One region of the Bombilactobacillus sp. ESL1187 genome, then DNA from elsewhere that is predicted to be linked to it. Evidence: riboswitches for the same ligand, from Rfam matches in the RefSeq annotation. Region 1 holds a riboswitch; the other holds the start of a gene.

Evidence for each region. A riboswitch is a leader RNA that binds a small molecule or an ion and turns the genes downstream of it on or off. The one in region 1 is predicted to bind thiamine pyrophosphate.
Region 2: it holds a riboswitch for thiamine pyrophosphate, as region 1 does, so the genes downstream of both, thiT (energy-coupled thiamine transporter ThiT) here and cytX (putative hydroxymethylpyrimidine transporter CytX) in region 1, are expected to answer to the same signal.

The regions. Positions count from the first base shown of each region.
Region 1 is NZ_JBYLTZ010000001.1:1,720,578-1,724,972, reverse strand. It holds gene AC3B5B_RS08130 (hypothetical protein) at 380-1,108, opposite strand; gene cytX (putative hydroxymethylpyrimidine transporter CytX) at 1,395-2,576, opposite strand; TPP riboswitch at 2,664-2,764, opposite strand.
Region 2 is NZ_JBYLTZ010000001.1:674,449-700,845, forward strand. It holds gene AC3B5B_RS03370 (alpha/beta hydrolase) at 1-637, shown strand, start outside; gene AC3B5B_RS03375 (hypothetical protein) at 639-1,034, shown strand; gene cls (cardiolipin synthase) at 1,056-2,516, shown strand; gene AC3B5B_RS03385 (hypothetical protein) at 2,606-3,079, opposite strand; gene AC3B5B_RS03390 (aldo/keto reductase) at 3,325-4,161, shown strand; gene AC3B5B_RS03395 (MFS transporter) at 4,246-5,631, opposite strand; gene AC3B5B_RS03400 (Nramp family divalent metal transporter) at 5,887-7,452, shown strand; gene AC3B5B_RS03405 (MurR/RpiR family transcriptional regulator) at 7,537-8,232, opposite strand; gene AC3B5B_RS03410 (PTS lactose/cellobiose transporter subunit IIA) at 8,335-8,655, opposite strand; gene AC3B5B_RS03415 (PTS sugar transporter subunit IIB) at 8,670-8,981, opposite strand; gene celB (PTS cellobiose transporter subunit IIC) at 9,030-10,328, opposite strand; gene AC3B5B_RS03425 (6-phospho-beta-glucosidase) at 10,345-11,790, opposite strand; gene AC3B5B_RS03430 (DUF871 domain-containing protein) at 12,037-13,143, shown strand; gene lplA (lipoate--protein ligase) at 13,263-14,276, opposite strand; gene lplA (lipoate--protein ligase) at 14,304-15,317, opposite strand; gene thiT (energy-coupled thiamine transporter ThiT) at 15,390-15,962, opposite strand; TPP riboswitch at 16,003-16,102, opposite strand; gene AC3B5B_RS03450 (DUF4811 domain-containing protein) at 16,229-16,966, opposite strand; gene AC3B5B_RS03455 (MDR family MFS transporter) at 16,969-18,426, opposite strand; gene AC3B5B_RS03460 (MerR family transcriptional regulator) at 18,692-19,153, shown strand; gene AC3B5B_RS03465 (DUF475 domain-containing protein) at 19,329-20,066, shown strand; gene AC3B5B_RS03470 (betaine/proline/choline family ABC transporter ATP-binding protein) at 20,305-21,510, shown strand; gene AC3B5B_RS03475 (ABC transporter permease) at 21,503-22,135, shown strand; gene AC3B5B_RS03480 (osmoprotectant ABC transporter substrate-binding protein) at 22,148-23,083, shown strand; gene AC3B5B_RS03485 (ABC transporter permease) at 23,084-23,743, shown strand; gene AC3B5B_RS03490 (Hsp20/alpha crystallin family protein) at 23,835-24,260, shown strand; gene AC3B5B_RS03495 (APC family permease) at 24,464-26,014, shown strand; gene AC3B5B_RS03500 (aldo/keto reductase) at 26,073-26,397, shown strand, end outside.

The DNA of each region.
Region 1 (4,395 bases):
ATGATTATGTCAAAGGAAACTATGAAGCTGGCAATTATGATGATGTGCAATTGGCATATATGGCTTGGCAGCAACAAAAGCCCACAAGAATAATGCATCAATGACAGATTTTGCCATGGGCGAACAGCAGGCTCAAAACGATTATCAGTAGCATGGATCTTTTAAAGTTATCCTCAATTAGCAGTTGATGTTTTAAACAAACTCTTTGATCATCGTGCGGATGATATTGCGGAGTTTATTATATTAAAGGTTATAATTCGTACAAATTAAAAATGAAGTAGTTTTAAAAGCCAAAAACAGTCTTACATATCAATATACTAACTTGATAATTCAAAGCGATATATTGATATATGATATATAAAGACTGTTTTTTACATAATTAGTTAGTGTGAGCTTCACTTAAGTTAGCCCATTGTTTGTTGGTTCCTAATTTGACATAATTTTGTCCGTTGATGTTTTTAATACCATAAACTTTGTAAAAGTCGTCAGCTTGGATTTTAGTCGTTGGTGTTCCAAACTGGTTAAACAGTTGAGTCCCCTTTTCAAAAATATATAGCGAACGCACGGCCACTACGTCATTAGTGGCATCCACCCATTGGTTAGCTCCTAAGTCCACCCGCGTAATGGGATTTCCGGTGGCACTGTTACTAGCATACTTACTGATTTTCCAATCAGCAATGTTGGAATTCAAATAACCGGTAATGTGCCAAAGTTGTGGCGAATCATAAATTGGCACCCGTTGGTAGTTAGAATAGGCTTCTAATAAGTTATTTGGCTTTTGATTTTTAACGACACCACCTAAAAAGACATCGCTACTTTTGACCCAGGCCTTGGCCCCTAGTTTATAAGATAAGCGCTGAGCATTGGCTGCTGGACTAGCTTGGCCAATGGCGAAGACTTGCCAATTGTTGATTTTAGTTGATAAAGTGGCCCCGGTTGGTTGCGTGCAATCAGCATCACTGTATAAGGGTACTGCAGTATTGCCGGAACTAACTTGTAAATTAGTAGCTGATGTCACGTAGTTTTTTGCTTGAACTGGTTGTACAGCTAACATTAAACAGCCGATTAGGGCAAGTAAGAAGCTGCTACTGGATAACTTTAGTTTCATTTTTAATTTTCATCCTTGTCAAATTAAATTTTATGTTGAAATCTTAACTTGGTTCTTTCAGTGTGTGATCTGGCTTTTAATGATATCAACTCCTTTAGCTTTGTTCATAAAGATTAATTTAAATATAGCATAAATCAGTACTAGTGATTGCAAATAATGACTATTATTTAATTAATTTTTAATAAAATTTAATAGATATCGCAACAACTAATCAAAAATTGAGATTAAATTTGATAGAAATCTTACTTTTGAAAAATGCTACTATTAATTAATGTAACAGCATTAATCATTTAAAATCATACTTTTTACTGAAAGTCGCCGTGATGAGCAGTGCGCTGGTGATGATCACCAGTAATAATAAGGTAGTGCCGCCAATGAAGTCTAATTTTTGCAGCAAGTAATATGCTACAACGCCCACTAACCACCACCAGAAATTCCAGAAAAAGTTGAGCCTTTGTTTAATTAAGAAGACACTGACAAATAAAATGGCAAATAATGGCGTAAAAATAGCACCGATAAAGTTTAAAAAGTTTTGGTAGTACTTTAAAGAAACATTGAGTGCAATTAATAAGCCTAAGATCGTAATACCAACAGCCCAATAATTGACATGGTTTAAATGCCAGATATTATCTAAACTGGTTGCTGCAGAGTAAGCATCCATAAAGGTTGTGGTAACGGTCGCGAAGATGATAATTAATAAAGCGATGATGCCCAAATTGGTTTGTGCTAGGGTTTGGTTAAAATTAGTTTGTCCAGACTTTAAAACGGCTAATAATCCTAGGACAAACATGGCACAGCTACCGAGAAAGTAACCCAGGACGCTCACTAAACTTTCCTTCACTGGCTGCTGTCCTTGATAGGTATAATCACCAATCAATGGTAGCCAAGATAAGACCATCGTCACGTTGAGTTCTACCGCACTGCCAAAACTGATCGGAGTGAGTTTTAGCTGCTGTGCATGAGGGAAAGAATGTGTCAGCAAAATTCCTGCTACTAAAAGCATCCCGATAGCTAAGAGAATAACTACTAAATTATTGATTCGAAAGAGCCATTGATGGTTCAATAATAGCCAAATAATAATTAATCCCGCTACAATTACTGCCATGACCACGGTATTATGATAATTAAATAACTTCTGTGCCAGACTATTTAAAGCCAATTGCGCATTGACGATCATCACTGCCGTCCAGCCGAGTAACTGTAACGCATTTAAACCAGAGAAAATTTCAACTCCAGCCTTACCAAAGATACTTTGCGTGACGGCAATAGCTGGTTGTTGTTTAATTGCTGAAAGATAAGCTGCAGGTAATAAAAATAAAAAACAGCCAATCAAGTGCCCGATAATAATGGCACTAATACCTTTTCCCCATCCTAGGGGAGCCATTAAGGTTCCAGTAACAATTTCAGCAATTGAGATTGCTGTTCCCAGCCACAATAAAAATAAACTACTCAACTTTGTTTGTTGCATTTTGCACACACTTTCCGAATAAATACTTGGTTGTGGCAATAAAAAAGTATTCTTTTACGATTCAGCAACAATTTCGCAAAAAGAATACTTTCAATTGATCACAATTCCTACGTTTGTCTTAACAAAACAGGTTCGAAGGGTCTGATTTTCATCATTCTCAGCACAGATAGGCTCCCCTTTGCGATAATTATATGTTTACAGATGCTAGTTTATAACGTTTACATAAAAAGTACAACATTTAATTGATATGTATTTGGGCATGAAACCAATGTTGGAAAAAGAATAGATATCCGCAACTTGCTTATCCTGTGTGAAAATTAAGCAAGAAGCTTCTGCTATGTATTTTTTAACAAAGAACGTGACTTTAAATATTAATAATTGGTTCACTGACTTTATTTGAATATTTAAATGGTGATAAAACTATATTTTTTAAATTATTATGCCTTATTATTTAATAATAGTATTTTTTGACCATATAGATCTACATAGATCTACGTTTAAAAGAACTTATATATATATATTTGGAATCTAATTTCTACAATAAGTAAAATACATTATAGTAATAAATGCTAATTAACTAAACAAAATAATTTGTTATCAAAGCCTTATATATTTAAGATATATTATTATTTTTAATGCTTAAAGAATTATTTCGATTTATAATAAAATAATCCATTTGATTAACTAATTGGTTTTAATAATTATAATTTGAAATGAAAATAATTTGTATTAATAAATAGTACTGATGTTTAATGATTAACATATTTAATACTTTCTTTAAAAATAAAAGGTAAACTTATAAGCATCTAAATAATTATTTATTTAGAGCCTTTTTTAACTTTGATAAGTATCAAACAATTTCAAAATTTAAATAACAACTAAAAATATGTTACGTGAAATTTAGATTATTAAACACTTAATCAGTTTTTTTACTGAACGTTAGCTCATAGGACTTGTACCTTTGGGTATCATTTTGATACCCAAAATACATTTGCCTAATTTTTTATAGAAACTGAACTTTAGTATTTTTCAAATTTATCTAAAGTATTTTTATTGCATTAACATTAAGTGAAAAATACATCCAAATATATAACCGTGTTCAACGTTCAGTAAAAAAACTGATTAAGTGTTTAATAATCTAAATTTCACGTAACATATTTTTAGTTGTTATTTAAATTTTGAAATTGTTTGATACTTATCAAAGTTAAAAAAGGCTCTAAATAAATAATTATTTAGATGCTTATAAGTTTACCTTTTATTTTTAAAGAAAGTATTAAATATGTTAATCATTAAACATCAGTACTATTTATTAATACAAATTATTTTCATTTCAAATTATAATTATTAAAACCAATTAGTTAATCAAATGGATTATTTTATTATAAATCGAAATAATTCTTTAAGCATTAAAAATAATAATATATCTTAAATATATAAGGCTTTGATAACAAATTATTTTGTTTAGTTAATTAGCATTTATTACTATAATGTATTTTACTTATTGTAGAAATTAGATTCCAAATATATATATATAAGTTCTTTTAAACGTAGATCTATGTAGATCTATATGGTCAAAAAATACTATTATTAAATAATAAGGCATAATAATTTAAAAAATATAGTTTTATCACCATTTAAATATTCAAATAAAGTCAGTGAACCAATTATTAATATTTAAAGTCACGTTCTTTGTTAAAAAATACATAGCAGAAGCTTCTTGCTTAATTTTCACACAGGATAAGCAAGTTGCGGATATCTATTCTTTTTCCAACATTGGTTTCATGCCCAAATACATATCAATTAAATGTTGTACTTTTTA
Region 2 (26,397 bases), 1.0 Mb from region 1:
GGTGGATTGGCAGAGTAAGATCCATTATTCTGGTTACTGGTCCACCGCCAAATATCCAATTGTCCAATTAATTTTTAAAGATCGCTGGATCCCGTCCAGCACGATGGAACGTTGGTTTAATCAAATCTTAAGCGACTTATACCAACGTTATCACTTTCAACAGTATAATGCTATTGGACATTCACTGGGTTCCGTGGCCTTAGTTTCCTATCTAATTAACACTTACAATCGTCCCTTACCCAATATCAATCGCTTGGCACTGATTGCCGGTCCGTTTGACGGCTTAGTCGCGTTTGGTGATTTACCTAATATTAACCCTTTAGCAGTTTCCGGCAAACCCGCTTTTATGACGCCCAAATACTTATGGATGTATTTGAATCGTTTTAAGTTTCCTAAAACAGCACGGGTTTTAAATATTTATGGTAACATCAATGACGCATCCAACACAGACAAGTATGTGTCCGTGAGTTCTGCGCGCTCCATTAAATACCTTTTACAAAATCACGTCCAGGAGTTTCAAGAATACAGTGCCTTAGGCGTGAGTGGCGAACATTCGCAAATGCATGATGACGAAGACGTGCTCAACAAGATTAATAATTTTATTTATCCCGAATTCACTACAACTAAGGAGGATTAATTTGCCACAAGTTAATAACTTACACCCCATAATCACCGCCCATTATCAACTGGATTTTCTCAGTTACTTATCTGGTCAAGAACTACAAAAATTTTTGGCCGTGGACTTACCCGAGTCCGCACACATCATTAATCACGCTATGCAACAGACGATGGCTAATCAGGCCGTCATCTGGGGCGTTACAGCCAAACAGTCAGCCACCATTTTAGGACTGATCACGTTAAGTCATTTTGCAACCACGCCACTAACTTTAGATTTAAACTTTAAGCAAGCTGTGCCTGAAGAAATTTTGACACGCTTAAAACAGTTAATTCACGTGCAATTTTCCAACCAGGCAGTCCAAGTCACGCCGTCATCCAAGAATGCGACACAAGTTCAACAATTTTTTAATCATTAAACCTTTTTGAGGAGTAGGTTCATGCGTATCTTTTTTTTAATTTTGAGTTTAATTTTATTACTTAACACGATTGCCGCCATTATTACCGTGTTTCACCGGCGGCGTAGTATTCCCACCACTTTAGCGTGGTTGATTGTCTTAATTTTATTACCTGTCATTGGCTTTTTAATTTTTGCTTTCTTCGGCCGCGGGATTGCCCAAGAAAACCTCTTTGCCATTAGTAATGCCGAACATATTGGGCTTGATCGATTGAAGCAGATGGTCAACCAGAGTAGCGAGCAAAAGCGCCCGTTAACCCCCAGCGATACGACTTTACTTGCCCAACGTCAAATCGATTACTTTAATCATAATGATGATGTTCCTGTGACAATCCATAATGATCCCCAGATTTTTACCGATGGTCACGCCAAATTCGCCGCGTTAGAACAGGATTTGCGTAATGCCCAAGAAACCATTCATTTAGAATACTATTCTTTTTTTAATGATGAGTTAGGGCGCCAAGTCTTAGATATTCTGACTCAAAAAGCTCAAGCTGGCGTTGAAGTACGCGTGATTTACGATCGCTGGGGGTCTCCCGGGGCCAACAAAAAGTTCTTTCAACCACTAGTTGCCGCTGGGGGGCAAGTCATGCCCTTTATCACTTCACAAAATGCCATTGCTAAGTACCGTTTAAACTACCATTTGCACCGCAAAATCGTTGTCATTGATGGGCGCATTGGTTGGACGGGCGGCTTTAATATTGGCAATCAATATCTTGGCCTCAAACCCAAGTTTGGTTATTGGCGCGATACTCATGTGCGTATTTACGGTTATGCCGCGTTATCTTTACAAGAACGCTTTGTTTTAGACTGGAACGCTTCCGTCGATCGCCACCACGAAAAGATTTTATTTCAGGAAAAATATTTTCCCACGCAAATCAAACAGCCCCAGCACATTACCCCGATTCAAATCGTTTCTGATGGTCCCGACAGTAATTTTGACACGCTCAAGGGTGGGTTCATGAGTTTAGTCATGAGTGCCAAAGAAAGCATTTTAATCCAAACGCCCTACTTAATTCCGGATGAACCAATGATTGACGCCCTCTTAGTGGCCGCACGCTCCGGTATTAAAATTAAAATCATCATCCCCGACAAACCAGATCATCCCTTTATTTTTCGAGCTACACAATTTTATGCCAATTTATTAAGCGAGCACAATATTGAAGTTTATAATTATAATAATGGTTTTATGCATGCCAAAACGGCTGTTTTTGACAATCAAGTCAGCGCTATTGGTTCAATGAACCAAGACTACCGAAGCTATAGCCTCAACTTTGAAGCAGATGCCTTCTTTTACGATACTCAGGTCAGCCAACAGCTAACGGAGATCTTTCAAGAAGATTTAAAACACAGCACCTTGTTGACCCCCGAAATCATTCAGCAACAGTCTTACTGGCTCCGCTTTAAACAACTTTTCTCACGCTTACTGTCACCAATTTTATAAATAATTATGTATTACAAAAAACCTTGTTTTTCAGAAAATTATCTAGAAACAAGGTTTTTTATTATATTTAATTTTTGTCCGCAAACTACCTACATGTGGGCAATTTCGACTTCGATATTCTGTGGTAAAACTGCTTTTAACTCTTGTTGTAGTTGGGCGACCGACTGTTTAAACGTCATTTGAATATTTTGCCGATTAGCCACGGTAAAAATCGAAATTACTTGCACAGGGGCATTAGGCAATTCTACCGGAATCAGTGTTACATGAGTCAATTTTTGATAACTCAGTGAATTGGAAAAAAAGCCGCTGGTCACTAAGCGCTTTTGCGCCATACCGCCAGTACCTTGCATTAAGGTCACTGTTAAAAAGGCAGCCACCATTACCACGTACCACCACGAATCTTCCGGCATAGATAGAACCCAGACTCCAAAAATCACCGCAATAATTAAACTGGAAATTTTATATTTAGCATGTACCACAATCTGAGATTGCCAATACAAATTATTTAGTAGCATCGCTACAAAAAAGATATCAATTAAGATTAGTAGCCAATCGTTTAGCATAGTGTCCCCCAATTAGTTAATTTGTGAAAGCAAATAAGCTGGAACTACAAAAATTTTTCGTCAATTTACACGAACATTTTTCTGATGGTACTCCATTTGTCCCAATCTCAATGAATTGCTTCTAAACTTAAATATGATAACATTTAAGTAAGAACTCGCAAACCAAAAGTTCGCAAAAATCTGGCTTTTTGTACCAGATCATTAACATGTAACAACAGTGGTTTTAATATTAAAGGAGGTTCCTTATGAAAATTCCTACCCGCACCACTTATGATGGCTTAATTTTACCACAGATTGGCTTTGGAACTTACAAATTAAATGGCGCAACAGGCGTCAATGCCATTACCAGTGCCTTAAATGCCGGCTATCGGCTCTTAGATACAGCTTTTAATTACGAAAATGAAGGCGCTGTCGGTCAAGCCATTAAGCAAAGCGGCTTGCAACGCTCGCAAATTATTGTTTCTTCTAAATTACCCGGACGACACCATCGCTACCAAGAAGCACTTCAAACAATTCAAGAATCGCTTTATCGTGCCGGTTTAGACTACTATGACCTGTACTTAATTCATTGGCCTAATCCTAAAGAAGACCTCTATGTCGAAGCTTGGCAAGCCTTAATTACAGCTCAGCAAATGGGTTTAATCAAAACAATTGGCGTGTCTAACTTTTTACCAGAGCATATTGACCGTTTAATTGCCGAAACTAACGTCAAACCAGCAGTTAATCAAATTGAATTGCATCCTTATTTCTCTGAAGCCACATTACGGCACTACGATGATCAACATCAAATCATCACTTGGGCTTGGAGTCCGATCGGCCGTGCTAGTTCTATGTTATCCGACCCCATTATTCAAGGTATTGCGCAAGATTTAGGAAAAAGTGTCGCGCAAGTGATTTTACGCTGGGAAATTCAACTCGGCGTCTTGCCGATTCCAAAAGCTACACATTTTAGTCGGCAGCAGGAAAATTTGCAGGTCTTTGATTTTGAATTAACTCCTGCACAAATGCAGACAATTACTAATTTAGACCGACCTGATGGGCGACTCAAGAATCAGGATCCCGCTGAATATGAAGAATTTTAATAATTAAAATTAAAAAAAGGTCCAAAGTTACTGTCAAATTATCGCAATGTTTGACCAGTAATTTTGGACTTTTTTGCTGTCTGACTACCGGCCGTGCTGATTTTTAATCAAACACGCTATCACTAATCCGAATAAACTAATTGCGAAAAATACCCCAAAGACCAAATGGAATTGTCGTTGTTGCCGCAGAACTAACGTCGCACCATTGGCGGGTAACGCCAATAAAAGTGTGGCTAACGTGACGCCAAAAGAGCCTAAGATTTGTCGTGCGGTGGTAATGACCGCCGTACCATGCGCAATATATTTTTGAGGCAACACATCGGCTCCCAAGGTCACCGCCGGCATCATTACAAAGGCATTGCCACCTTCAATCAGCGCTGCCAAAATCATTAACCAACCTAAATTTAACCGTTGCTGCAACACAAATAATAGTAACCAACCGCCAGTAATCATACTCATTCCTAATAACAACGTTACTTTAAAGCCCCAATGATCCGCTAATTTTCCGGTTAAGGGGTTCAAGAGACTTAACAACACCGCTCCTGGAACTAACGCCATTCCCGAAGTAAAGGCCGTTAAATGCAAGATGTTTTGGTAATACAACGGAAAAATAATCGTTACCACGATTAAGGCAATATAAGAAATCCCCGTTAATAATACTGCCCAATCAAAATTAATTTGTTTCAAGACCCGCAATTCTAGCATGGGGTGCAAGCTAGTCAATTGTCGCCAAATAAAAAGTGCTAAGCCCAGACTGCTCAAAATTAAAATCACACTTAAACTAAAGGTCCACTGCTTACTTTGCCCCCACTTAGTTAAAATATATAAAAAGCCAATAAAATTCACGGTTGAAAGAGCAGAGATGAAATCCAGTTTTGTCGGTTGTAAAACTAAGGGGCTCGTGATCGTAACTAAAGAGAGGACTAAGACCACCGTAATAATGAAGGCAAAACAAATGAAGACCACTTGCCAAGTAAAAAAGCGTAACACAATCCCCGAAATAATCGGTCCAATAGCTAATGCTGATCCCATAACTAAGCCCGCGGTCCCCATCACGCTGCCACGCCGCTTGGGTGGTGTAATTTTTAAGAGCACCGTTTGATAGGCAGGGAATAAAACACCCACAGCCATCGCTTCCAGAATGCGTCCGAATAACATTAAACCAAACGTTGGCGCCCAGATAATGATCATGGTGCCCACATCAAAAATGGCTAATAAGCTCATAAATAATTTTTTAAAAGCTACATTAGCCAACAACCACGGGCTCACTGGAATCATCACCGTCATCACCAACATAAAACCGGTAGTCAACCATTGAATAGTGGTTGCCGGCACCGCAAAATAATGCATTAAAGTCGGATACGCTGTTGACAAGGAAGACTGACTGATGGACATCGTAAAAGTTCCTGCTAATAACGTGGCCACAAACCACCAATGCGCACTTTTGGATAAATGGATTGAATCAGCCATTGCCATCGCTTCTTTCAAACAAACAAATTAAAACAGTTTTATTAGTTAAACGCCCGCAAATCCTTGATAATTAAGGCAACTACTCGCCACAAAATTATTGCTAGTTACTAACCTCGACTTATTTTCCCCCTCATTATTAAACCCTTTTCAGAAAATAGCAAAGAAAATGTTTTTTAAGTTCACCTAATTTAAGGTTTAATTTTGGCGAAAGTAGGAGTATCATTGTTTTTTGGAAAAACATGAGGAGGAATTCTTTTGGTTGAAAATACAAAGAAAAAACACCATTTAATTGAATATGCCAATGGTCCTTCCTTGGAGGAAATCAACAGTACCGTTGAAGTTCCCCATGGCAAAGGCTTTTGGCGCACATTATTTGCTTATTCTGGTCCTGGAGCCTTAGTTGCTGTCGGTTATATGGATCCCGGTAATTGGTCCACATCTATTACTGGTGGTCAGAATTTCCAATATTTATTAATGTCCATCATCTTAATTTCAAGTTTAATTGCCATGCTTTTACAGTACATGGCCGCTAAACTTGGCATTGTGACGCAAATGGACTTAGCGCAAGCAATTCGCGCTCGGACAAGTAAATCGCTTGGTGTCATTCTCTGGATTTTAACGGAGTTAGCGATTATGGCGACGGATATTGCGGAAGTTATTGGGGCCGCGATTGCTTTATATCTCCTGTTTAATATTCCGTTAGTCATCGCCGTTTTCATTACCGTCCTGGATGTTTTAGTCCTGCTGTTATTGACTAAAATTGGTTTTCGAAAAATTGAAGCGATTGTTGTGGCCTTAATTTTAGTAATCTTGGTCATCTTCGTTTATCAAGTAGCTTTATCTGATCCCAATTGGGGTGGCGTTTTGAAGGGATTAGTTCCTTCAGCTCAAGCCTTTTCTTCACATCCTGTTGTTAATGGTATGAGTCCGTTACAAGGTGCTTTAGGAATTATTGGGGCGACAGTTATGCCACATAATTTGTATTTGCATTCTTCAATTTCGCAAACACGGAAAATTGATCACAACAATCCCGACGAAGTCGCTGATGCTGTGAAATTCTCTGCTTGGGATTCTAACATTCAATTAACCTTTGCCTTCTTTGTTAATGCGTTGTTATTAATCACTGGTGTCGCAGTCTTTAAGACTGGCGCTGTCAAAGATCCATCATTCTTTGGTTTATATCAAGCTTTATCCGATACTTCCAAATTAAGTAACGGCATTTTAATCTCCATTGCCAAAACAGGCGTTTTATCTACCTTATTTGCGGTCGCTTTGTTAGCTTCTGGTCAAAATTCGACCATCACTGGTACTTTAACTGGTCAGGTTATCATGGAAGGTTTCGTGCACATGAAGATGCCACTGTGGTTACGGCGTTTAGTAACCCGGGTTATTTCCGTGATTCCGGTCCTCTTCTGCGTCTTGATGACTAGTGGTCAAAGCCCCATTAAACAGCACGCCGCGTTAAACGACTTAATGAATAATTCACAGGTCTTCTTAGCCTTTGCCTTACCATTCTCCATGCTACCGTTATTAATGTTTACCGATAGTAAGGTAGAAATGGGAACCCGGTTCAAAAACTCACTTTGGGTCAAAGTGTTAGGTTGGATTTCGGTTATTGGTTTAACTTTCTTGAACTTGAAAGGTTTACCAGATTCCATCGCCGGTTTCTACGGTGATAATCCAACAGCTGCGCAATTAACCCAAGCCAACGTGATTGCTTGGATCTTAATTGTCTTAGTTTTAGCTTTATTAGTTTGGACGATTGTGGAATTATACAGAGGCAATAAACGCTTTGAAGAATCCCAATTAGCTAAACAATAAAAAAGTTAAGTATTTGAAATATGACTTCAACCAAAAGAAGTGTTCGCATTGACTGCGAACACTTCTTTTTTAGTTCCAACTGTTTTAACAATGAACAACTTGGGCCAAACGCTCTAACAAGTAAACCACGGGGACTTGACTGGTGAGGTTCACCGATTGGCCAATAATACGACTATTAATATGGTAGGAAAAATTTAAATCCGCTAAAGTAGTTAAGGAATTATGGTCATCATTGGTAATACTAACCAAGGTTGCCTTTTGATCATGAAAACTCGTCGCCTGCTCCAGCATTTGCTCAGTTTCACCACTCACCGATAAAATCATCACCACATGATTATTCATAGCCGCATGTCCCAGTTGAATAGGATAAAAAGGATCAGCAATCACGTAAGCTTCACGCCCATTATTCACAAATTGCCGCGCCCCGTAACTAGCCAAATCACCGGAAGTCCCTACACCGAGAAAAACAAAAATCGTCGCCGGATCAAACAATGTTTTAAACTGCTGAATCTTTTGGTCATAGTTTTCAATATGGGAAAAATAATCGTGCGCTTGATAGGTAATATCATCTACCAAGCCTTGACCAGCTACTTCTTGCTGTAATTGCTGGCAAAATTCATAATAATGCTGATAACCTAAACGATTAATTGTCCGTAAGACTGAGGCCGGCGCCACCCCTAGTTTAGCAGCCAAATGACGCAAACTGTAATCTTTGACTTGCTCCTTATGAACTTTAATATACCGATAAATTCTTTTTTGCGTCGCTGTTAATTGTGCCAATGACTTGTTGAACAACTCCTTTTTTAAAAAAAGACGTAGTCATGACAAAAGTTAACCTCAGCTTTTGTCTCAACCACGTCTTAATTAATTATTGCATCATTCTTATTTAGCAGCTAATTGCTTATATAAATCAACAATTTCTCCTGCTAAATCGCGAAAAGTGATCGCATTCATGATATGATCTTGACCATGAACCATTAATAGCGTCACTTGCTCATGTTCACCACTAGCTTCTTTAGTTAACATGCCCGTTTGTGCGTTATGGGCTTCTGCTAAAAATTTGTCCGCTTCTTTCAGCTTGGCTTCCGCAGTAGCAAAATCATTCACCTTAGCGGCTTTAATGGCTTCAAAAGCAGCACCTTTGGCATTACCACCATTCATGATGAGACCCATAACTGTTTGTAAATTTTCTTCTTCGTTCATTAATTAAATATCCTTTATTCCTGAATTAAACTTAAAGCTTCATCTAAAACTTTCGGTCCGTTCATCATACCGTAGTCTTGCATATTGATGACTTCGACTGGAATGGAAACCCGCTTTTTAAAATCATCTAACATGTAGCTAACTTGCGGTCCCAACATCAAAACATCTGGGTTTTCGGTTTCCATTTTGGAATCTGCATCTGCAGCAGCGGTTGCAAAGATATTAGCTTCAACGCCCTTTTCTTCAGCAGCTTTTTGCATCTTGCTAACTAATAAACTCGTGGACATGCCGGCGGCACATACTAACATAATCGTCTTTTTACTCATAATTAAATTCTCCTTTAATCTTTTACTTACTTATATTAAACCACTAATCTAGGCATTTTGCGCTGCTTTTTCTTCTTTTACTTTTTGATTATCCATGCTCTTAAAGAAGAAGAAGTAAATCAAAGTATCTAAGACAATATTGACAATTTGTAAGACTGCTCCTGAAATATGACCAGTAGCTAAATAACCTGACATAATCGGTGGTGTGGTCCAAGGTACCATGACACCCATCGTTTTAGCAACCCAACCCCATTTCATAGTTAAATAGGTCACGGTAACATTCGTTAACGGTGCTGCAATAAACGGAATGACCATCTTATAGTTCATGACAATTGGTAAACCAAAGATAATCGGTTCGTTAACATTAAAGATCGCAGGTCCAACGACTAATTCACCCAAGGTCTTATACTCTTTACTCTTGGACATAAAGGCAATCATCAACGCTAAACCAATCGTGGCGCCAGAACCACCCATGTGAACAAAGTTATCAAAAAATTGTTGTGTAACAATATTTGGTAAAGCATGGCCAGCTTTTAAAGCAGCCGAATTTTGGGCCATCGCAGCTAACCAAATAGGTTGCATCACGCCAGCCACCGTATTGGAACCGTGAATCCCAAAGATCCACAAAATGCAGACTAAACCTTCTGCAACTAGTGCTCCCGGTAAAGTATTACTCAAATGACTCAACGGATCCTGTAAGAAGAAGGTAATCACATTAGGAATACTCTTCATTGGCGTAGCTTCAATTCCCAAGCGAATGACCCACACAACTAGTAACGAAATCGCGCCCGGAATCAATGACGAGAATGAATTACTGATGGCCGGTGGCACACTCGCGGGCATCTTAATCGTCCAGTTCTTATGAATAATCCAGACATATAAATCAGTAATAAATAAACCGACTAAAATCGCAATAAATAAACCTGAGGAATCCAGTTCTTTTAATGGTACCCACAAATTACCAGCTTTATCCGTTTTCAGCGGAATGGTTAAAATATAGGCTCCAATAGAAACGATCATCGCTGAAAAAGCATCAACTTTATAACTGCGTGCTAAGTTATACGAAATCCCGGCGACAGCGATTAACCCCATAATATGAAACGATGCATTAGTGATATACTGGGCCACATTTGCCCAATTTGGTCCAAAAGTATGCGCCATAAAAGCTAAATAACCCTTAATCGGAAATTGCGCAATAATCATGAAGATTGAACCAATGATAATCATTGGAATCGCAGCTGCCATCCCATCACGTAAAGCTACCATATGCCGTGCTGACGATATTCTTTGGAAAAATGGAATCAGTTTAGTCGTTAAAAAACTATTTTTAGACTTTTCTTCAGCCATTTTAACTGCCCCCTTTTTAAGCTAAATCTTCGCCGTTAGATGCAATGACTTTTTGATACCAAGCAAAGGAATCTTTTTTCGAGCGTTCCAAAGTGCCGTTACCTTCATCATCTTTATCCACATAGATAAAGCCATAACGCTTAGACATTTGTCCTGTCCCCGCAGAAACCAAGTCAATGCAACCCCATGGTGTATAACCCATTAAATCAATCCCATCTTCTTCGACGGCTAACTTCATTTGTTCAATATGTGCGCGCAAATAATCAATCCGGTATTGATCATGGACTGAACCATCAGCTTCTTTTTGATCAACCGCGCCAAAACCATTTTCTACAATAAATTGCGGTTTATTGTACCGATCTGCTAACCAATTCATGGCGTAACGCAAACCCTCAGGGTCAATTTGCCAGCCCCACTCAGAGGCCTTGACATACGGATTAGGAGTTCCATCTTGGTCTTCATCATAATGATAATTAACTGGTTCATGGTCTTTGGCCTGAACAGCCCGGGACATATAATAGCTAAAGCCAATATAATCAACGGTGCCTTGTGCCAAAGTTGCTAAGTCTTCAGCGGTAATATCCATCTCCCAGCCTTGATTAGCTTGATAAGTCCGAAGCCAATGCGGATAACGACCATTAGATTGCACATCTTCAAACCAATACCGCGCTTCATTCGCCCGTTGGGCTTTTAACATATCCGCTGGTTTAGGACTAGCTGGATATAACGGCACCATCGCGATCATCGAACCAATTTGAAAGTCCGGATTAATTTGATGTCCGATTTGGACCGCTTTCGCACTCGCCACCAACTCATAGTGCGCGGCTTGATACATGGTCTGTTCCATATTTTCACCCGGACGTTTTAGCAACCCGGAATTAGTCATCATCGAAAAATCATTTTTGTAATCGGTTTGATTATTGATCTCATTAAAAGTCATCCAATATTTAACTTTATTTTGGTAGCGCTTAAAGACAGTCTCAGCAAAATTCAAGAAGAAATCAATCACCTTACGGCTGCGCCATCCACCATATTCGGTAACTAGATGATATGGCATTTCAAAATGTGATAACGTAATGACCGGTTCAATGTTATACTTTAAGCATTCATCAAATAAGTCATCGTAAAACTTCAATCCTGCTTCATTAGGTTCTTTTTCATCGCCATTAGGAAAAATGCGCGTCCATGCAATTGACGTCCGAAAACATTTAAAACCCATTTCGGCAAACAATTTAATATCTTCCGGATAACGGTCGTAAAAATCAATGGCTTCGTGATTAGGATAGTACAGCCCGTCTTTAACACCATCGGTAATTTGCCGGGGAACACCATTAGCGCCAGCCGTCATAATATCGGCAACACTCACACCTTTATGACCTGCTTGCCAGCCACCTTCTAATTGATGCGCTGCTACAGCGCCTCCCCACAAAAAATCTGGTCGTAATTGTTTCTTGTTAGTCATCAAACAGCCTCCCAATTTATAAAAACGTTTTTATGTAACGCTTACAAGAAACATTTTACTATTTTGTTTCTAAAAATCAAGATTATGTGGTAAAAAATCAGAAACACGTTTCTCAAAGAAAAATATCTTTTTCCGTCATTCTTGCAAATTAGGCTCATTCAGTTAAACTAAAATTACAATTTAATTAATTAGTTAACACAATGCCCAAGAATTTGCTCGCTGATGAATTTGCTAAAGGAGTTTATTATGACAAAACGACAATTAGGACTATCGATTTATCCAGATCATAGCAATTTTGCAGAAGATAAAAAATACTTAGAATTGGGACACAAATACGGCTTTTCCCGAATTTTCATGAGTATGTTAGAAGTTACCGGTTCTCCGGAACAAACTAAAGCTAAATTTCAAAAAATTATTGACGTGGGTAACAAGCTCGGTTATCAAACCATTATTGACGTCGCTCCTAACATCTTTGATGAATTGAATATTTCTTACGATGATTTATCATTTTTTGCTGAATTACATGCAGCGGGCATCAGGTTGGATCAAGCTTTTGATGGAGCCACTGAAGCCATGCTGTCCTATAACCCTTACGGCTTAATTATTGAACTGAACCTCAGTAATAATGTTGATTACTTAAATAATATTTTAAGTTTTCAAGCCAATACGCCCTTTATCTATGGCTGTCACAATTTTTATCCGCAAATAGGAACTGGTTTACCCTATGATTATTTTATGGAGTGTAATCGACGCTTCAAAAAAGCTGGGATTCATACTGCCGCCTTTGTGGCAAGTCATGTGGGCGACCAAGGGCCGTGGAATGTCAACGATGGCTTACCAACTTTAGAAATGGATCGAAAATTACCTATTGCTGTGCAAGCCAAGCACTTATTTGCCTCCCAAATGATTGACGACGTGATTATCGGCAATGCTTACGCTAGTGAAAGTGAGTTGCAAGCCTTAGCCCAAACTGATCGCTATCAATTAGAATTTGACTTGGAGTTAAATGATACTGTTAATCCGGTTGAAGCAGACATCATGTTCAAGCCACAACATTTTCGGCGCGGTGATATTAATCAATTAGTCATTCGTTCCACTATGCCGCGCGTTACCTATCAAGCTGTAGCCAATCCACCGCATGATAATGACCAAGTTTTCCAACGTGGCGATGTTTTAATCGGCAATGATAACTTTGGTGTTTATAAAAATGAACTGCAAATTGCTTTAGAGCCTCATCAAGATTCACGTAAAAATAAAGTCGGACAATTAAAACCGGAAGAACTATTCTTGTTGGACTTCATCAAACCGTGGACAAAATTTAAATTAACGCATCGAACTGACTCCAAGAATTAAATTCTAAGCAGAAAAAAACAGCTAGCCTTAGTCCAAACTATTGCTAGCTGTTTTTTAATTGTTAGAAACTGGAACCCAAAGAATGCTGCGGGAATTGCAACGACTTTTGTTCTAATCTTTCATGGCTTTAACAAATCAACTAATTGCTGTGCCGTAAAATTGGTAAAATATTGATCCACATCAACCGAAGCTAAGGCCTGCGTTAAAGCTGATTCCGTATAGTCAATGCCAACTAAATATGCTGGTAATTCACTAACATCTTGTTGGCCAAAGAAATCTCCATAAAACTTAATTTGAGCAATTTTCCCATGGTCAATCAATAACCGCGCATCAATGGTCCCCGCATTAAAATGCTGACACTTTTGAATGGTAAATTGTGGCGATTGTCCATAAACCCAATCCCAATTGGAATATAATTCTTGGTTTAGTTGGGCAATCCCCGCCTGATCTTGAGCGTTCAAGTGATACTCTTTATCCTTGATGTCTGCTAAGTCTCGTGCTTCAAACAGACTCAACAATAAAGCATCGCGGAACTGTTCAATAGTTAAGTTTTGATATTCAGGTGCCAAATAAGGTTTCAAATTCGTCACGCGACTGCGGACTGACTTAATACCCTTAGACGCAATTTTATCAGGCGCCACCTTGAGTGCTTGGCTCAAAACATCTAAGTCCACATCATAAGTCAACGTCCCGTGCGAGAAAGTTTTGCCATTTTTAGTATACATGGCATTGCCGGAAAACTTTTTACCAGCAATTAATAAATCATTGCGCCCAGAAACTTCTACTCCTGTGGCTCCCATCCGCTGTAGAGCTGCTACAATCGGTTGGGTCATTTTTTGAAAATCACCAAACCGCTCATCTTGCGCATTAATCACAAAACTAAAAGAGACGTTACCTAAGTCATCATACACGGCGCCACCACCCGAAAGCCGTCGGGTGACCGTAATTTGGTGTGCTTTCACGTAATCTAAGTTTAATTCTTCCAAAGTATTTTGATTGCGTCCCACAATAATACACGGTTTTTGAATATAGAACAAAACCAATGGTTCATCAAAGTCCTTATTGTTCATTAAATATTGTTCGGTTGCCAGATTTTCACGAATATCTTGTGCTGGCATGCAAAAATAATACACGGTCCTGCACTCCTTTGGAAAAGATTTTTAAGGTGTCACTAGATTGATCAAATCAGCTGCTTTAATACCGGTAAAATACTGGTCTAAATCAATCGTTTGTAATTTTTGAGCAAGATGATCATAATCATAAGTCACACCTTGAAGTTGTTGTTCTAATTGTTCAACATCTTGTGTACCAAAGAAATCACCGTAAAACTTAGCTTGACTAATCTTGCCTTGCTCAATGACAAACCGTGCATCAATGGTCCCCATCTCAAAGTGTTGGCGATTCTTCACGGTAAACTCGGGTGATTTGCCGTACACCCAATCCCAATTAGCGTAAATGTCTGTTTTTAATTGCGCAATTGCTTGCTGGTCTTGGGCGGTAATTTGGTATTCATGATCTTTAATGTCCGCTAAATCATCAGCTTGAAAGAGACTTAATAACAAAATATCGCGAAATTGTTCCGTCGTTAAATTTTGATACTGTGCATCTAAATACGGCCGAATATTCGTTACCCGACTGCGCACCGACTTAATACCTTTAGAAGCAATCTTATCTTTTGGTACATGCAAGGCTTTTGTCAAGACGTCTAAATCGACATCATACGATAAAGTACCATGTGAGAAAGTTTTGCCATTCTTGGTATACATGGCATTGCCCGAAAACTTTTTACCGTCTATTAAAATATCATTGCGCCCGGAAACTTGTGCCCCAGTTGCCCCTAAGCGGTGTAAGGCGTCAACCAGCGGTTGGGTTATTTTTTTAAAGTCACCAAACTTTTCATCTTTTGCATCAACTACAAAACTAAAACAAAGATTACCTAAATCTTGATATACTGCGCCGCCCCCCGAAAGTCGTCGAGTAACCGTGATTTGATGTTGACGGACATAGTCGTTATTCAATTCTTCAATTGTGTTTTGATTATGACCAACAATAATACAAGGACTTTCAATATAAAACAATACTAGTGGTTCATCAAAATCCTTATTATTCATTAAATACTGCTCAGTGGCTAGATTATCACGGATATCATGCGATTGCATTACTACATAGTACATTCAGAGCACCCCTCTTTATAAACGTTTTCAATAACATTATAAAGAAATTAAGCTCAAATGACTATCTTTAATTTATTTTATTTTTAAATTTAATAATTTAACTAAAATATTTTTTAAACAGCCAAAGACGATTAACGCAAAAACTAAACTGGCAACTGCACTACCACCATTAACTAATAACGACCATGTCCACGGATTAAATGCTTTGGGAGCATAAGAACCCCACACCAAGACGCCCGCCACAAAATGACAAAAGTATTTGATAAATAATGCAACACTACTGCTAACTAATACTGCTGGCAAAATCGATCGGTGTTGTTGAATTCGCTGCTCAATCACAGGCGCCCAAAGACCGGCTAAGCCTAAGACCCCAAAGGCCACAGGATATTCCAATATTCCTTGCCACACATTTAAAACCGAACCACTACTTAAGCCTCGTAAAATCAAATCCAATAATCCCCACACAATACCAGCGATAATGCCGGCTTTAACACCCCGGCGCCAAGAATATAAACACAAAGGAACTACTCCATACAAAATCTCAATTGAGGAAATTCCTAAACTGTGAGGAATATACGACAAAGCCATGGCTAGCGCCACGATGATTGCACCTTCAACCAACGTTTGTAACTTATTTTTTGACATCAAAAAACACTCCTTTTTAACTATCTCGCAAAAAAGAGTGTCTACCACTCATCACAATTCCTACGCTTGTACTAACAAACAGGTTCCAAGGGTCTGAACTTAATCACTCTCAGCTATTTAGAGCTCCCCTTTGCGATGATAATCTGATTTAATTTAATTCGAGTGTAACCGAATTGATGTTAAAACACAAGAAAACATCCAAAAAAATAGACTTTTGAGAAATTTCTCAAAAGTCTATTTGGAACATTTAGTTGTTGTCACACAGTTTATTGACCAACTGCTTTTTTAATCAATTGCGTTTGAAATTCTTGCGCATATTGTTTACTCAAAGCTGTCATTTTGGTCTTATTAGTCATTAAACTAGGATCTTTCTTCGCTGCAGCAGCCAATTTTTGTTTAACATAAGCTTGAGCTTGTGTTTTAACTTGCGCTTGACCAGCTGGCGTTTTCATTTGGGCCATTTTCTTTTGTAATTGCTTAACTTGATTCATTGATAAATGTAACCAATTCTTAGGCAAATAGAACGTATTAACCCGTTTAACTAATTTATTATCCATCCCAGAAACGCCAAACCAAATCTTATCCGCATTTGATTTATACTTCCAACGCGTAACCGTCTCTTTTAAAGAACCGTCTTGTTTAGTGGTGGACTTAATGTGGTTATTAGAAATTGTCTCTTCATTAACTTGTGAATGAACGGGCTTTTTCTGATCTGGATCAGTTTTATAAACTTGCACCGTTTCTTTTCCATTAGTACCCACAGTCTTATACAACATTAAGTTCAAGCCATTAGCTGATTTAGCTGGGTAAATCTGGGTAGTTTTACTTTCGGTCACTTGGTGCATACCGAAGTGATTATAATCATTCAAGACTAAAAAGACGAGTGACAATCCGAAAATAATTAAAGCAATAAGCGTAGCGAATGTCCGTAAAAGTGGTTTTCTTAAATAGACAAAACTCATAAAGGTAGCGACTGCACCGATAACTAAAGTTACTAAAATCATGCCTATTCACCCCCCTTTACTACTTTGTTCACATCAACATCTTTAGCCTGGTTCTTTTCTTTTAAGAAGAAGGCCAAAACCACACCAATCACAGCAAAGACTAAGGAGAACATAAAGGAAGCATGATAACCTGCTAAAGTCGCATTTAAGAAGTCATGTTTATATTGGAATGGTGCCGCATGCAATAAATGCTTACCTGGTTGTTGACCTTTAGTAACATTAGTCAATAACGTAATCATAATCGCTGAACCAATCGAAGACGCAATCTGACGTGCCGTGTTGTTAGCTGCCGTACCGTCAGCAATTAAATCATCTGGTAAAGCATTCATTCCGGAAGTGGTAACTGGCATCAAGACCATAGAAATTCCTAATGTCCGTACTACCTGTAAAATAACAATGTAACTGGTTGGTGTGTCAGCAGTTAACCACACGAATGGCAACGTTGCTAACGTCAAAATAACCAAGCCAATAACCGCTAAACGCCGACCGCCAAATGCGTCAAAGGTCCGTCCTGTAATAGGACTCATGAAGGCCATGACTAACGCTGCTGGTAGTAAAATTAAACCAGACTTCAAAGCACTCATACCGTGCACAATTTGTAAATAAAGTGGTAAGACTGTAGAAACACCTAACATCGCAATTGTCACAATGGAGGACAAAATAGCTGCTAAAGTAAAGTCTGCTGTCTTAAAAACTCGTAATTCCAAGAACGGCTTGGGAATTACTAATTGCCGCCAAATAAAGAGAACAACACCAATTACACCAATAATTAATGTACTTAAAACATTAGCAGAAGTCCAACCATCATTTCCTGCGGCGGAGAAGCCGTACAATAAGGCTCCAAAACCTGCCGTGGATAAGAATAAGGACAACCAATCCAATTTTTGTTTGTGGGTTTTTATAACTGGCTTCATAAAGATTAAAGCCAAAATAACTACGACCACCACAAATGGAATTAATAAACCAAATAAATCACGCCAATTCATGTTATCGACGATCCAACCGGATAGAGTTGGTCCAATCGCTGGCGCAAAGCCGACAACAATACCAACTAAGCCTAGCGCGGCTCCCCGCGATTCTGCCGGGAACAACGATAACATAATTGTTTGTAATAATGGCATGGTAATTCCCACACCAACTGCTTGGATTAACCGCGCAGCTAACAAAATGCCAAAACTAGGAGCAATAAAAGCTAAAACTGTCCCAAATAAGAAAATAACCATCGCTGAGATATATAACCATTTAGTATTAACAGTCGTTGCTAAATAAGCAGACAATGGAATCATAATTCCGTTCACCATCAAGAAGCCAGTCGTTAACCACTGAACCGTTGCTGTCGAAACATTAAATGTGGACATCAACTTTGGTAATGCTGTCGATAATAAAGTCTGATTTAACACAGTACAAAATGTTCCAACTAGTAGAACAATAATCAGCATTAATTTGCTGAACTTATTCATTGTGTTACTTTCTGCCAAGTAAAATCCTTCTTTCCAATAAAATTATTCATTAAACATGTAGAACCGATTTAAGAACTTCTTAAATCCCGATAGCAAAGCAATACTGTACAATATAAACTATCTCCTACTCTTTGTCAATTATTTGATATTCATGTTAACAAATTTACAAATTAACAGAAGAACTTTATAATAAGAAGACGTTTAGTTTTGCTACACAAATTTTCTTGATGCTCAGATTTTATTTTAGACAAGAACTAGGTGAAAAATGGCTCAAATTAATGATTACGCACAATGGTTTCATAATATTATTCGACCAGACAATCTGTATCTCAGCATTCGCGACACTGCCCGTGCCTGTCAAGTTACTGATACGCAGATTCGCTACTGGATTAAAAATGGCTATCTCAAAACCGTCAAAACTGAAAACGGCGCAGTGAAGTTACCCTACCAACAAGTAATTCACGCCCGCATGATTAAAAATTTTTTAGACGATGGTTATACCCTGCACGCTGCCGTTGACAAGATGAGAGACAACCTGTCAATTGCCCGCTCTGTCCAGCACATTTTATTAGATAGTATTCAAAATATCTCTATCCAAAATGATAATATTATTTTAGATTTTGGTCCGCTAGCCGAAGATCATAGTCAACACGTCTATTGCATTGATAATCATCAACAAACAAAATTTACTATTCAAAAACCGGAGCTGCTCAATCAAACATTTTAGTCAAAATAACTCTTATGCCAGGCTGCACAGCCGCACTGGCTTTTTCTTTTCAGTAGTAGATTTGTTACAATAAACTAAATTGCTAGTAGCTGGTTAATTGGCTTTATAACCGAAAGCAGCAGTTAATATGAGCTGAATGCATTTTTTTGACGTTACTATTCTAAAGGAGAATTCTGTGAATTTCATTATTAATTTGTACCGGCCGTTTTTTGAGTTACACAATTGGGAGAAAGTCATTCAGTCACCGAATGACTGGTTATTGATTATTTCGTTAATTATTATGGAGTGTCTTTTGTCTGTTGATAATTCGATCGTTCTCGCCGCCCAAGCACATACCTTAAAAACTAAAAAAGAACAGGCCGATGCCCTGTTTTACGGTATTTGGGGAGCTTTTATTTTTCGCTTCTTAGTAATTGGCATTGGCACTTATTTAATTGACTTTTGGTGGATTAAAATCCTAGGTGCAATTTATCTAGTATATATGTCAGTTCATTTTTTCTGGGAAAAATTTTCCGGCGAAAAAAAGCAGATTAAAATGTTTAAAATCAAAGGCTTATCTCCGTTATGGCAAGTGATTATTTCGGTTGAATTTACCGATATTATGTTTTCCTTGGACTCCGTGTTAACCCTCATCGCGGTATCCAATAATCCCGTCATTATTTTAATTGGTAGTGTGATCGGAATTATTGCCATGCGGGGAGTGGCCGAAGTAATTATGAGTTTAATGAACAAAATCCCCGAATTGGAACCCATGGCTTATATTTTAATTTTATTAATTGCCGTGAAATTATTTTTGACGATTCCCGCCATTAACATTGAAATTCCGAATTCCATGTTTACGCTGGCTTTAGCCGTTGCTTTTATTGTTACTTTTGTGATCCATTTTATCCGTAAAAAACAGACTAAAAAATAGTCTGTTTTTTGATTTCATTCTAGCGCTTCGTTATTATGGTAGTAAGATCTCTCCTTAAAATACAAGTATTTTTGCCAAGATCGATTCTATTACCTAATGGTATCAAGACAACAATTAATTGGATTTAACTTGACGCTTATAACACTGGCGTGATTTTAATTAATTGTACTTTTGTCGTAGCTATTTTTAATGTCAGCGACTATTAATCCTGACAAACACAGAGAGGAGTATCAACTGCATGACAGATAATACACCAATGGTGGAGTTTAAAAATGTCACTAAAATCTATAAAGGAAAAACGCCCGCGGTTAGTAACGCTAATATCAAAATTGCTCAAGGAGAATTTTGCTGTTTTATCGGTACTTCTGGTTCGGGCAAGACCACTTTAATGCGAATGATTAATCGCATGAATAGCATTACTTCTGGTGATGTTTTAATTAAGGGAAAAAGTGTCAACAGCTTTAACGCAGTCGATTTGCGCCGCAAAATTGGGTATGTGATTCAAAATAATGGGCTCATGCCCCATATGACGATTAAAGATAATATTATTTTAGTTCCAAAACTATTAAAATGGCCCAAAGACAAACTAGACAAACGGGCCAAAGAATTAATTCAGTTGGCCGAATTACCGGAAGAATATTTAGACCGCTACCCTTCCGAATTATCCGGTGGCCAACAACAAAGAATTGGTGTGGTTCGCGCCCTCGCAGCTGATCAAGATTTGATCTTAATGGACGAACCATTTGGGGCATTAGATCCTATTACGCGGGATAATTTACAAGATTTAGTTCAAAAATTGCAACGCGATACGGGCAAAACCTTTGTCTTTGTCACTCACGATATGGATGAAGCTTTAAAATTAGCCACCCATATTGTCATTATGCATGATGGTCAAGTGGTCCAAGATGATACCCCTGATCAAATCTTACGACACCCCGCTAATGATTTCGTGGAAAACTTAATTGGTGAAGATCGGTTAGCTGAAGCCAAGCATGATATGGTGCAAGTTAAAGAAATCATGTTGACGGAGCCGGTACAAATCAACTTGGGTGCTTCCTTAAAAGAAGCTTTGGTTTTAATGAAACAACGGCATGTTGATACCTTATTAGTAACCGATGATGACAAACACCTCAAAGGTTTGATTCGCATTGAGCGCTTGGAACATCGTTACCATAAGGCCGCAGGAGTCAGTGATATTTTAGATACGAATATCTATACTGTACGTCCTGAAGCCTACTTGCGTGATACAGTGGATCGAATTTTAAAACGGGGTTCTAGTTATGTACCTGTAGTTGATCATAATGGCGTTTTAGTCGGGATTGTTACCCGTTCAGCTTTAGTTAATTTGGTTTACAACACCATCTGGGGGGATAGCGATCCGCTCGCTGAAAGCCAGGATAATAATCACACGCCATCTAAAGGAGCTGAGCAAAATAATGAGTAGTTTTTTAGCACAGCATGGTTCTGAATTATTAGTTAAAACTTGGGAACAAATTTATATTTCAGCTATTTCTCTAGGCTTGGGCATTTTGGTCGCTGTTCCCTTGGGCATTGTATTATCTCGTTTTCCCAAAACGGCCAATATTGTCATGAATATTGCTAGTATGCTGCAAACTATTCCGGCCTTAGCTTTATTAGCCTTAATGATCCCAGTGTTTGGCATTGGGCAATTACCCGCAATTATTGCTTTATTCATTTATAGTTTAATGCCGATTTTGCGTAACACTTATATTGGTATTAAAGGGGTCGATCCTAATATTATTGACTCCGCCAAGGGCATTGGCATGACTAATTGGCAATCAATTATTAAAGTCGAGGTTCCTTTGGCGATGCCCGTAATTATGTCGGGGATTCGTTTATCCGCTATCTATGTCATTGCGTGGTCCACCTTAGCTTCTTACATTGGTGCTGGTGGTTTAGGCGACTTCATTTTTAATGGTTTGAACTTGTTCCAACCAGCCTTAATTTTAGGAGGCACCATTCCAGTCATTATCTTAGCCATTCTCACCGACTATCTATTAGGCAAATTAGAACAAAAGCTAACACCAGTTTCCAGTAAAATTAACTAAGGGGGTTGAACTATGAAAAAGAAACTACGCCACTGTTTACTGGCCTTAGTTTTATTATTAACAACTGTCACCGCTAGTGGTTGCAGCCTACCCGGTCTCAGTTCCGCACAAGGCAATAGTGATACGGTACGAATTGCTTCTTTAAATACAACTGAATCACAAGTTATTGCTAACATTATCAGCGAATTAGTAGCTCATGAAACCAATTATCATACCGAAATCGTCAATAACCTCGGTTCGGCACCGCTTATGCACCAAGCTTTAATTCGTAAAGATGCTGACATTCAAGCTGTATCTTATAGTGGTACCGAATTAACCACGACGCTAAATCTACCGCCAACTAAAAGTGCAGCTAAAGCAACCCGAATTGTTAGTCAAACGGTTAAACGCCGCTATAATCAAACCTTATTTCCTACTTACGGTTTTGAAAACAAATTTGCCTTTATGGTCACACAAAAAACTGCTAAAAAGTATGGTTTAAACAAGGTGTCCGATTTAGGTAAAGTGGCCAATAGTTCCACGATTGGTGTAGATGCTAACTGGTTAAATCGTAAGGGCGATGGTTATAAAGATTTTACTCGTTATTATGGTTTTGAGTTTGCGAAAGCCTATCCCATGCAGATTGGGTTAGTTTATTCGGCATTAGCCTCTAACAAGATGGATGTCGTTTTAGGTTACTCTACTGACGGACGCGTAGACAGCTATCACTTAAAGCAACTACAAGATGATAAAAAGTTTTTCCCACCATATAAGTGTTCTATGCTCGTGAACAATTCTTTATTAAAAGAACATCCTGATTTAAAACCCATTTTACACCGCTTAGATGGCAAGATTAACGTCCATACCATGCGTAAGCTCAACTATCAAGTTGATGATCAATTGCTAGAACCCCAAGTTGTCGCCCACAAATTCTTACAGGAAAATCATTATTTCCGAGGTGATAAGTAGATGTCACATTTAAATATTTGGCAACAATTAATTTATTATTATCAGCACAACGGCATGTATATCTTGCAACAATTCTGTCGGCATTTTTTAATTTCGATTTATGGCGTTTTGTTCGCGGCCATCATTGGTATTCCTGTGGGCATTTTAATTGCTCGTAATCATAAGCTTGGTAACTTCGTGATCAGTATTGCCAATGTAATTCAAACCATTCCGTCTTTAGCCCTCTTGTCGATTATCATGATTGGCATGGGGTTAGGCGTCAATACGGTCATTGTGACTGTGTTCTTATATTCTTTATTGCCAATTATCAAGAACACTTACACTGGTATGCGCAATGTTGATGCTAATATCATTGATTCTGGTAGAGGCATGGGGATGACCAATTGGCAAATCTTGTATATGGTCCGTTTGCCCCTATCATTATCAATTATTATGGCCGGCATTCGCAACGCTCTGGTCTTAGCGATCGGGATTACAGCAATCGGGGCATTTGTTGGTGCCGGTGGTTTAGGCGACATTATTATTCGGGGTACCAACGCCACCAATGGTGGTGCCTTGATTTTAGCTGGGGCTTTACCGACTGCCTTAATGTCAATTATTTCCGATACCCTTCTCAACTTATTAGAAAAATGGTTAAAACCCGCTGGTTTAGAAGGTTAATTAGCACTATCTAATTAATAGTGCTAATTAGTTGAAATTTATAACGTTGGAGGCTACAATGTGGTTATAAATTGAAAGGAAGTAATCAGTTATGAATAATAATTTAACGAATCGTCGTGGCGATATGTTTGATATGTTCAACAATATGGATCGTTGGTTTAACAATATGACACCGAGTTTTACTAACTCTAATATGAAGACTGATGTTTCTGAATCAAGCCAAGCCTATGATGTTGCCATTGATTTACCCGATTTAGATAAGAAGGATATTAGCATTAATTACGACCGTGATATCTTGACCGTATCTGCAAAGCGTGATTCTTTCTCTGACGCCAGCAATGACCAAGGTCAGATGATCATGAATGAGCGCTCCTACGGTCGCTTTAGCCGCCAATATCGCTTACCTAATGTGGAGCGTAATCAGGTCAGTGCGCAATATACCAACGGTGTTTTACAAATTCATTTACCTAAAGCTCAACCAAATTCTAGTAACGATACCAAAATTGACATTCAATAATTAATACTTCACAACGTCCTCTGTAATTGTCGATAACAATTGCAGGGGATTTTTTTATAATCATTAGCACAACCAGCTTTAGACTTGATTGCTCGTTTTCAAAAATTTTTTTATGTTGCTTATCAAAAAGTGGTAAATTAATTAAGTATTAGTACTCTTGGGAGAATGAAATGAAAAAGAAAATTAATTTATTTCACTTAGTCATGCTGGCACTGGGATCATTAATTGGTTCCGGTTGGCTCTTTGGTTCGTGGGAAGCCGCCAAAATTGCCGGTCCGGCGGCCATTTTAGCTTGGGTAATCGGAGCAGTCATTATTGGCGCAATTGCTTATAATTATGTCGAATTAGGGACCATGTTTCCCGAATCTGGGGGCATGAGTAAATTCGCCCAATATAGTCATGGTTCCTTACTCGGCTTTATTGCTGCCTGGGCCAACTGGATCTCTTTAATTACTCTAATTCCGATTGAAGCAGTAGCGGCCGTGCAATATATGAGTTCGTGGCCGTGGTCTTGGGCTCAATTTACCCACCATTTATTAAATCATGGAGTAATTACCAATTCCGGCTTACTAGTCGTTTTTGTATTCATCATCGTGTTTACACTGATCAATTACTGGTCTATTGATTTATTAACGCGTTTTACCAGCTTCATTTCTATCTTTAAAGTCGTTGTTCCCCTATTAACTATCATTCTATTAACCATCAGTAGTTTTCATCCGGCTAATTACGGCCATAGTTGGCACACTTTTATGCCTTATGGTAGTGCGCCCATTTTTGCGGCCACTTCTGTTTCCGGGATTATTTTTTCCTTTGATGCTTTTCAAACCGTGATTAATATGGGTAACGAAATTACTAATCCGAAAAAAAACGTAGGCCGGGGCATTACCATCTCACTCAGTATCAGTGCTGTATTATACATTCTCTTACAGAGTACCTTTATTACCACATTAACACCCAAAATGTTAAGTCATGGCTGGCAAGGTTTGAATTTTAATTCACCCTTTGCGGATTTAGCCATCTTAATCGGACTTTCCTGGCTGTCAATTCTTTTATACTTAGATGCTTTTGTTTCGCCCTTTGGTACGGGAGTTTCGTTTGCTGCCTCCAGTTCGCGCGCTTTAGCGGCTATGGTCGACAGTGAACACTTGCCGACTTTCATTGGCAAAATGAATGCCAAATACCACACTCCGCGCACGGCCATGATTATTGATGCCGTTTTGAGCATGATCATGGTGAGTGTTTTTCGTTCCTGGTCCACGCTGGCAACGGTCATTTGCACTTCCACATTAATCGCCTATCTTACAGGACCAGTCACTGTCGTTTCCTTGCGTAAATTAGCCCCGCAGTTTCACCGTCCTGTCAAATTAAAACATTTATCCTGGTTAGCACCGCTTGCCTTTGTGCTAACTTCTTTAGCGATTTATTGGGGCATGTGGCCCACTACCATTGAAGTTATTTTAGTCATTTGCCTGGGTCTACCAATTTATTTTTACTATGAGGCCAAAAATCATTGGCAACAAACCAGCGCTAATCTCAAAGGTGCCGCCTGGTTGTTATGTTATTTACTATTTATGACACTTAGCTCTTTACTAGGTAGCCATGAATTTCACGGTTTGAATTGGATCAAATATCCTTGGGACTTTGGTGTCATTATTATCGGCAGTCTATTATTTTACTTCTGGGGTTTGAAAAGTGCTTGGCCATCCACCTTCTTAAAAAAAGCTCAAACGGCCAACCAAAAATCGCACTCTTAATCCTTGACTTCGTGTTACTCGAAGGTGCTACAGTCAATTTATCCTAGGAGGTTAGATCATGAAGCAAGTTCCAAATATTACGTTGAATAATGGTGTGCAAATGCCTCAAGAAGGTTTTGGCGTCTTCAAAATTGCTGATTTAAAGCAGTGCCAAACTGCCGTACAAACAGCTTTAGATACTGGTTATCGCTTAATTGATACCGCGCAAGCTTACTATAATGAAGAAGCTGTCGGTCAAGCAATTGCTGAGAGTTCCGTCAATCGGCAAGATATTTTCTTAACTACTAAAGTTTGGGTTTCAAATTACGGTTATCAACAAACTAAAGATTCTCTCCAAGAATCAATGCACAAACTCCAAACTGATTATTTAGATTTAGTGTTAC